2 regions of the Micromonospora sp. NPDC048894 genome follow, and region 1 is predicted to be linked to the other one. Evidence: riboswitches for the same ligand, from Rfam matches in the RefSeq annotation. Region 1 holds a riboswitch; the other holds the start of a gene.
What was found. A riboswitch is a leader RNA that binds a small molecule or an ion and turns the genes downstream of it on or off. The one in region 1 is predicted to bind cobalamin.

Region 2: it holds a riboswitch for cobalamin, as region 1 does, so the genes downstream of both, AB0C22_RS07445 (ribonucleoside-diphosphate reductase subunit alpha) here and bluB (5,6-dimethylbenzimidazole synthase) in region 1, are expected to answer to the same signal.

Annotation. Positions count from the first base shown of each region.
Region 1 covers NZ_JBEZFY010000013.1:180,619-184,692, reverse strand. Annotated here, with positions in the region: gene AB0C22_RS25170 (helix-turn-helix domain-containing protein) at 1-151, shown strand, start outside; gene AB0C22_RS25165 (hypothetical protein) at 330-764, opposite strand; gene bluB (5,6-dimethylbenzimidazole synthase) at 1,204-1,827, opposite strand; cobalamin riboswitch at 1,864-2,063, opposite strand; gene AB0C22_RS25155 (kelch repeat-containing protein) at 2,071-3,132, opposite strand; gene AB0C22_RS25150 (amino acid adenylation domain-containing protein) at 3,931-4,074, shown strand, end outside.
Region 2 covers NZ_JBEZFY010000003.1:38,806-42,879, forward strand. Annotated here, with positions in the region: gene AB0C22_RS07440 (ribonucleotide-diphosphate reductase subunit beta) at 1-371, opposite strand, end outside; gene AB0C22_RS07445 (ribonucleoside-diphosphate reductase subunit alpha) at 425-2,800, opposite strand; cobalamin riboswitch at 2,920-3,136, opposite strand; gene AB0C22_RS07450 (helix-turn-helix transcriptional regulator) at 3,165-4,052, opposite strand.

The DNA.
Region 1 (4,074 bases):
CACGAGTCCGCCCGCCGTGCACTACTCGTTGACAGCGCTCGGCGACACGCTCGTCGGTCCGTTGCGCGAGCTCAAACGCTGGGCCGAGCTGAACATGGGTGCGATCGATGCGCTGCGTACGGCTGCGGTCAAGGCCCGTCACGACCAGTAGGCAAGGAGGGCGGGCGGATCCTGTCACGGGGTGATGGTCGAGACCCGCGTACTCCCGACAGGTCGACGCCAGGCCGGCACCTCGACGGATGGAAGCCAGCACCACCCCGGTCCTTCCGTCGTTTCCGGGTGGGCCGCCTGCCCGGTCATCCCGGCACACCCTGCTGCTCCCGCTCCCGTCAGCCGCCCGGGCAGCGGTTGTCGCCGCCGCTGAGTTCCACGCAGTGCCCTGGCGGGCCGGGCGTCGTGTCTGCCGGCACCGGAGTGAGACCCCGCCCGACGGATGCGGCGAACGGTAGGGCGGGCACGGCGATCACGACGGTCAGCACCAGGAAGACGATCGCGGTTCGGACCAGCCGCAGCCGGTACGCGACGAGCGCGATGACTGCCGGGCCGGCGATCGCCACCAACGCGGCGACCAGCAGGGCCAGGCTCGCCTGGCGTCCGAGGCCCACCAGCTCGTCGGGCCGGCCGTCGTAGTTGGCGTTCCACTGCGCCAAGCCGATGCTCAGCCACCACACGGCTGCCGCGATCAGCCCGCCGATCCAGACCAGGACCAGGAGCCCCACGATCGGGCCACCCCACCGACGTGCACCGGCCGCCTCAGAAGTCACGCGGTCCAGTGTGGACGGTCCGACCCGACCAGGCATGAGTCGGCGTACTCAGCGCGCTCGTCGAGGCTGTGTTCGTCGGCCCGGGGGACATCCGACCGCAGTCAGGCGGGCGCTCGGGGCTGGTTTCTCCGTGAGCTGCCATCGGTCGCCGTGACCCGCGGCGACAACGACCGCCTCGCGTCACCGGTGAACCCCGAAGCGAAGTCCGGCGGGGAAGGCCGCCGGTGCAGCGGCGGTGCCGTGCCGGTCGTCGGTGACAATGAAGTCAACCTGTCTCGGGCAGGATTCAGGATGGCTGATTACTACCCTGTGCAGATCCAATGGCTGTCCCATCGCTGTCAAAATCCATCAGTGGGCACTCAGGAAGTCGGCGGGGGATCGACCGAAAACAGTGTTGCAGCGACGAGGCGCGCTGTCATCCACAATGGAAAATGGGGATTCAGCTGTGCAACCAACGGTCGTGGTGGATCGCCTCGGCGAGAGGTCGGCGTCGACGCCACCCGTGCCGTTCCAGGTCGGGCACGGACTCCAGGTGGGTGACCGGCCCGACGCAGAGCCAGGCCACCGGCCGGATGCCGGCCGGTGCGCCCAGCAGCCCGGCCAGGAACGACTCCCGGTAGAAGGAGACCCACCCGACGCCCAGCCCTTCGGCGGTGGCGGCGAGCCAGAGATTCTGGATGGCCAGGCAGACCGAGTAGAGACCGGCGTCGGCGATGGCGTGCCGCCCGAGCACGGCCGGGCCCCCACGCTGCGGGTCGTACGTGACGACGACCGACAGCGTCGACTCCAACACCCCGTCGATCTTGATGCCCGCGAACCGTTCGGCCGCCGCGCCGTCCAGGGTGGCGGCGAACGTCGCCCGCTCGGCCTGCACGTGCCGGTGGAACCGACGACGGATGGCAGGGTCCCGGACCAGGACGAAGTCCCACGGCTGTGAGTAACCGACGCTGGGTACGGCGTGCGCGGCGTCCAGGATCCGGTGCAGGGCGCCGTCCGGCACCGGTTCCCCGGTGAACTGGGCCCGGACGTCCCGGCGGCGGTGGATGGCGTCGTAGAGTTCCACAGGCAGGCTCCCGCTGCGCTCGGCCCACCCCGGACGGGCGGGCGGTCGACGCGAGGCCGGTCTTCGGACTCCCGGATCGACGCCAACCCGTCCGCCTTCCCAGCCGTACGGCCAGTGGCTGCGCTCCTCGCGCCTGGACGGTCGCTCCCCGGTCACCGCGGCGGGCCCGTGCCGGAATCACACCGGCTTCCCGATTCTCCCCGCACCCGCGGGGCACCTCGCACGATCATGCCGCCGCCGATGCTAACCCGTGCCGGTGACGCAGGCCGGCCACGCCCCCGGCGGGCGGCGGGCGGTCACCCGCGCGGACTCCACCCCGGCGGTGTGCCCGCCGATCGCGAAGATCCTCCTGCCGCTGGTGACCGCCGCGCCTTCACGATGGGCGGTGGTGGTGCCGGTGACCGTCGCCCAGGTGCCGGTGTCGGGTGAGTACGCGTCCACCCGGGTGGTGTCCACGCAGTCGACAGGTCTTCCCGAAGGGTCGGTGACCAGTTCACAGCCACCTGTCGCATAGATCCGGCCGTCCGGGCCGGTCGTGGCGTCGACCAGACACCGCCGGCTGGGAAGCGGCGCGAGAGTCGCCCAGGTGTCGGTGGTGGGCGAGTACGCCTCGACGACGTCGAGGACGTTCAGGACGCCGTCCCCGCAGCCGCCGATCGCGTAGATCCGCCCGTCTGGTCCGCCGGTCACCCCCATCTCGTAGCGCGGCGTGGGCATCGACGCCGCGGTGGTCCACCGGTCCACCGTCGGCTCGTAGACCTCCAGGGTGGACAGCGAGCCGCGACGGTCCCCGCCGACGGCGTAGACCCGGCCGTCGGTGCCGGCCGTCGCGGCGAGCAGTTGCCGTCCGCTGGGCATCGACGCGACGGGCACCCAGTGGTCGTCGCCCGGCGTCAGGGCGAGCACGGAGCTGAGGAAAGCTCCCTCGGCACCGGGAGAGCTGCCACCGATCGCGTAGACGCGCCCGTCCCCGCCGGTGGCCGCCGCATGGCGGTACCGGGGCCGGGGCAGCGACGGACCGGCCCTCCACCGCCGCGTCCGAGGCGTGTAGACCTCCACCACCGTGGTGACCGAAGCCGCGTCGGCACCCCCGATCGCGAAGATCGACCCGTCCGGCGCCGTGGCCGCCGCCAGCGCGAAGCGGGAACTCGACAGCGCGTCGTCGGCCCGCCAACGGAGGGCGGGTCGGTCGCCCCTGGCGGCGGCACCGGCGACGGGTGCCGGCAGTTGGGCCACCGCGACGGCAATGGCGAGGAACAGTGTCCTCCATGGTGCGGCGCGGCCGAGAATGCGAATTGTCGTCACGACTGGGATGCTCCCTTCGCGCTGGGTCGACGGGCGTTTCCGCTGATCGGCAGGCTAGCAGTCCGGCGTACGCGGCAGCCGCGAAGGACCTGCCAATTTCCCCCGAGGGTGAAAATGGTGTCGTGGCTGAATGTGTGTTCGCTCGGGAAGCTGTCGCCGGTCACCACTTGGGGTCGTGTCCGCACGATGCGGAAGGGAATTCTCCTCACGTGCGCCGTGGGTGGTGCCGGCGTCGGGCGGGGAACGCGACGCCGTGATTGCCGGCTGCCGCCCGTGGTGAGGGGGTCGGCACCCGCGGGACGGTCCGGCCACCACGCCGGACGGCGCGTCGGCGTGACGTTGCGGGGCTGTCCGGTCGGCCAGGTCCGCCCCCGTTCCCCGGCGGGATCCTGGTGGTGCACCGCCCTCCGGGCGTCCGCCACGCGCAGTGACCGCCGACTGCGCCGAAACCGGGACGGTTCACCATGATGGACAGCGCTACGGACACCTGACCATGAGCCATACGGACCAGCTCAAATCAGCCGCAACCCCGCCGGCGAACTCCCGGCCGGCCATCAATACGTATTGACGCACCCCATCGTTAATGTTACCGTCAGTCATACTCTGGTCGCTAGCTGTGGCAATGGATCGAAGCAATATCCGGCACCGACCGATGATGCTGTCCAAATTGATTCACCGTAGGTCACCCCGTGGCGAAACAGCGCCGGGTTCGCTCCCGGGCACTGACATCTCTGTGATTACGCGACACGAGTTTGCGCTTTTTCGACAGATTGCGGGTGTCTGTAGGAAGGAGAGGTAGTGACCGAGGCCCTGGTGAATTCGGCACACGCGACGGATTCGGCTGAACTGCCACTGTCGTTCGCCCAGGAACAGTTGTGGTTCCTCGACCAACTCGCCCCCGGCACACCGACGTACAACGTCGCCGTGCTGTACCGGATCGAC
Region 2 (4,074 bases), on a different contig from region 1:
GGGATGTTCTCGATCGCGGCGAACGCGGCGAACCGCTCCTGCTCGTCGGGGACGTACGTGTCGAGCAGGTTCAGGTAGAACTGCACGTGCACGGCTTCCTCGAACAGCTGCCGGGACAGGTAGAGCCGGCCTTCGGGAGAGTTGACGTGCTGGTAGAGGTTGAGCACCAGGTTGTTGGCGACGATCGTGTCACCGGTGGCGAAGAACGCCACCAACCGGGACACCAGGTGCCGCTCGGCCGGGGACAGCCGCTCCAGGTCGGCCAGGTCGGAGTGCAGGTCGACCTCCTCCACCGTCCAGGTGTTGCGGATGGCGTCTTTGAACCGGTCGAAGAAGTGCGGGTAGCGCATCGGCCGCAGGGTGAGGTCCATGCCGGGGTCGAGCAGCAGCTGCCGCCCGGCGGTGCGGGGTTCGTCGACGGTGGTCACTGGCACGCCTCGCAGCTCTCGGGGTTCTCCAGGGAACAGGCCAACGCCTCGGCGTCGGCCGCCACGACCGGGGCGACGGTGACGGTGGCCTGCTGGATCCGGGTCGCCGGACGCGACCGCAGGTAGTAGGTGGTCTTCAGCCCGGACTTCCAGGCGTACAGGTACATCGAGGACAACTTGCCGATGGTCGGCGCGCTGAGGAACAGGTTCAGCGACTGCGACTGGTCGATGTACGGCGCCCGCGCGGCGGCCAGGTCGATCAGCGCCCGCTGCGGCAGCTCCCACGCGGTCCGGAACAACTCCCGCACCTCGACGGGCAGGTCGACGATGCCCTGCACCGAACCCTCGGCCCGCTTGATCTGGTCGCGGATCTCCGACGTCCACAGGCCGCGCGCCTTCAGCTCGCGTACCAGATAGGTGTTGATCTGGAGGAACTCCCCGGACATGGTCTCCCGCTTGAACAGGTTGGACACCTGCGGCTCGATGCACTCGTAACAGCCGGCGATCGACGCGATCGTGGCGGTCGGGGCGATCGCCACGAGCAGCGAGTTGCGCAGGCCGTGCGCCGCGATCCGGGTGCGCAGCGCCGCCCACCGCGCGGCCTGGGTGGGCTCGACCCCCCACAGGTCCGGGTGCAGGTCACCCCGGGCCGCCCTGGTCTGCGGGTACGCCGGGTGCGCGCCGAACCGTTCGGCCAGGCCGGCCGAGGTCTCCAGGGCGGTCAGGAAGATCTCCTCCTGGACCCGGGTGGACAACTCCCGGGCCCCGGCCGAGTCGAACGGCAGCCGCAGCGCGAACAACGCGTCCTGCAAACCCATCAGCCCCAGCCCGACGGGCCGCCAGCGCGGGTTCGACGCCGCCGCCTGCTCGGCCGGGTAGTAGTTGATGTCGATCACCCGGTCCAGGAACACCACCGCCGTCCGGACCGTTGCGCGCAGCTTGTCCCAGTCGACGCCGTCGCCGGTGAGGTGCGCGCCGAGGTTGACCGAGCCGAGGTTGCACACCGCCGTCTCGGTGTCGCTGTTGACCTCCAGGATCTCGGTGCACAGGTTGGACAGGTGGATCGTGTTGCCCGGCACGCCGGTCTGGTTGGACAGCCGGTTCGACGGGTCCTTGAACGTCATCCACCCGTTGCCGGTCTGCGCCAGGGTGCGCATCATCCGCCCGTACAGGTCCCGGGCCTTCACCGTGCGGACCGCCTTCTTCTCCGCGACCCGGTACGCGGCGTCGAAGTCCTCGCCGTACAGGTCGGGCAGCTCGGGGGCGTCCGACGGGTCGATCAGCGACCAGTCGCCGTCGGCCTCGACCCGGCGCATGAACTCGTCGGGGATCCAGTTGGCCAGGTTGAGATTGTGGGTACGCCGGGCCTCCTCACCGGTGTTGTCCCGCAACTCCAGGAACTCCTCGACGTCCGGGTGCCAGGGTTCCAGGTAGACGCAGGCGGCGCCCTTGCGCCGGCCGCCCTGGTTGACCGCCGCCACCCCGGCGTCGAGGGTCTTCAGGAACGGCACGATCCCGTTGGACCGGCCGTTGGTGCCCCGGATCAGCGCGCCCCGGCCCCGCACCCGCGTGAAGGAGATGCCGATGCCGCCGGAGAACTTCGACAGCTTCGCCACCTGGTGGTAGCGCTCGTAGATCGAGTCCAGCTCGTCGCGCGGCGAGTCGACCAGGAAACACGACGACATCTGGGTGTGCCGGGTGCCCGAGTTGAACAACGTCGGGGAGCTCGGCAGGTAGGCAAGCGACGACATCAGCCGGTAGAACCCGACCGCCTCGTCGGGCGTGGTGGACAGCCCGCAGGCCACCCGCAGCAGCCAGAACTGCGGGGTCTCCACCACCAGCCGCGACTGCGGGTGCCGCAGCAGGTAGCGGTCGGCCACCGTACGCAGCCCGAAATACTCGAACCGCAGGTCACCGGCCGGGTCGACGGCGTCGTCGAGCTGCCGGGCATGCCGGGCCACGAATGCCGCCGTGTCGTCGGCGATCAGGCCGAGGCCGTGGGCGTACCGGATGGACTGGCTGAAGCTCTCCACCGCCTGCCCGCGGACCTCCTCGTCCACGTACGCGGCCAGCAGCCGGGCCGCCAGCCGGGAGTACTGCGGCTCCGTGCCGATCAGCTCCGCCGCCGTCTGGATCGACAGCTTGTCCAGCTCGGCCGTGGTCGCCCCGTCGTAGAGGCCGCTGATCGTCCTGGTGGCCACCCGCAGCGGATCGACCTCGTCCAGGTCGGTGGCCCACCGGGCGACGGCCGTGACGATCCGGTTGACGTCGACCGGCTCGGTGTCGCCGTCGCGCTTGCGTACCCGCATCGCCGGCCGGCGTGACTCCGCGCCGTCGACCTCGGACGGTGGGCGCTCCGCTACGTTCGTCATGACCTCTCCTCGCTGTCACCGATGGCCATCGGACGCGGGAGAACGCCAACGGGCACGGCACGACGGCCGGCCCGGGTGCTGGCGTCGGTCGTCCCGCGCGACCTCCGACCGCCGCGCGCAGCAGCGCACGGCGCACTGGCAGGTCTTCGGACTCGCGGGCGTGACCGGGGTCGCCGGTCGCCTACTGGCCGTCGCTTCCCAGACCTGGCGGTCCAGTGCTCGATGACGGCGGTCGTTCCCACTTACCGCTGCGGGGCAGTCCCGGATTTCCACCGGGTTCCCTGTTGCCTCGACCGGACCACCGGGCCCGGTCGAACCAGCTGCGTGGCACACCATATATGGCGTGGATGGGGGAGAGGCAACACTAGATGTCGCGTCGGCGTGTCAGATAACTCTCCTCCGACCGGTCGGTGGCCCGCAGTGACGCCAGCAGCCGCAGGGCGTCCGCGTCGGCGCTGCCGGGCTCGGCGGTGAAGACCAGCAGGACCGGGCCGGGGTTGCCGGGCAGCGGGTAGGTGTCCCAGTCCAGGACGATGTCACCGACCCCGGGGACCTGGAAGGTCTTGGTGCCGCTGACCGACCCGCGCACGTCGTGCCGCGACCACAGCCGCCGGAACTCGGCGCTGCGGATGCTCAGCTCACCGACGATCGCGGTGGCCCGGGGATGGGTGGGGTCGGTGGCGACGGCGGCACGCATCATGCCGATGTAGTCCAGTGCCTGCTGCTCCCAGGACGCGCAGCGCCGCACCGGGGACGCCGCCTCGTCGAACATCAGCAGCAGCATGTTGAGCCGGCCCGGCGGGAGGTCCGCCGGATCGCCGAGCAGCGCCACCGCCCACCGGTTCCAGGCGAGCAGGTCCAGGTGGCGGCCGAGCACCACCGCCGGGGTGTCCAGCACCCGCAGCAGCCGTCGGGTGCTCTCCGGCACCCGCTCCGGGCCGTGGTCCACCCGGGCCGGTACCGGCCGGCGGGCGGCGCGGGCCAGGGTGAACAGGTGCCGGCGTTCCTCGTCGTCGAGGGCGAGCGCGGCGGCGAGCGCGTCCAGCACGTGGTCGGACGGGCGGACCTCCCGGCCCTGCTCCATCCGCTGGTAGTAGTCGGTGCTCAACCCGGCCAGCAGCGCCAGCTCCTCGCGGCGCAGCCCGGTGACCCGGCGTCGCCCGCCCGGCTCCAGGCCGACGTCGCGGGGGTGCAGCCGGCCGCGTCGGGCGCGCAGGAAGTCACCGAGTTCGCGGGCGTACGGATGGGTCATGGGGCCAGTGTGACGCGGCCCG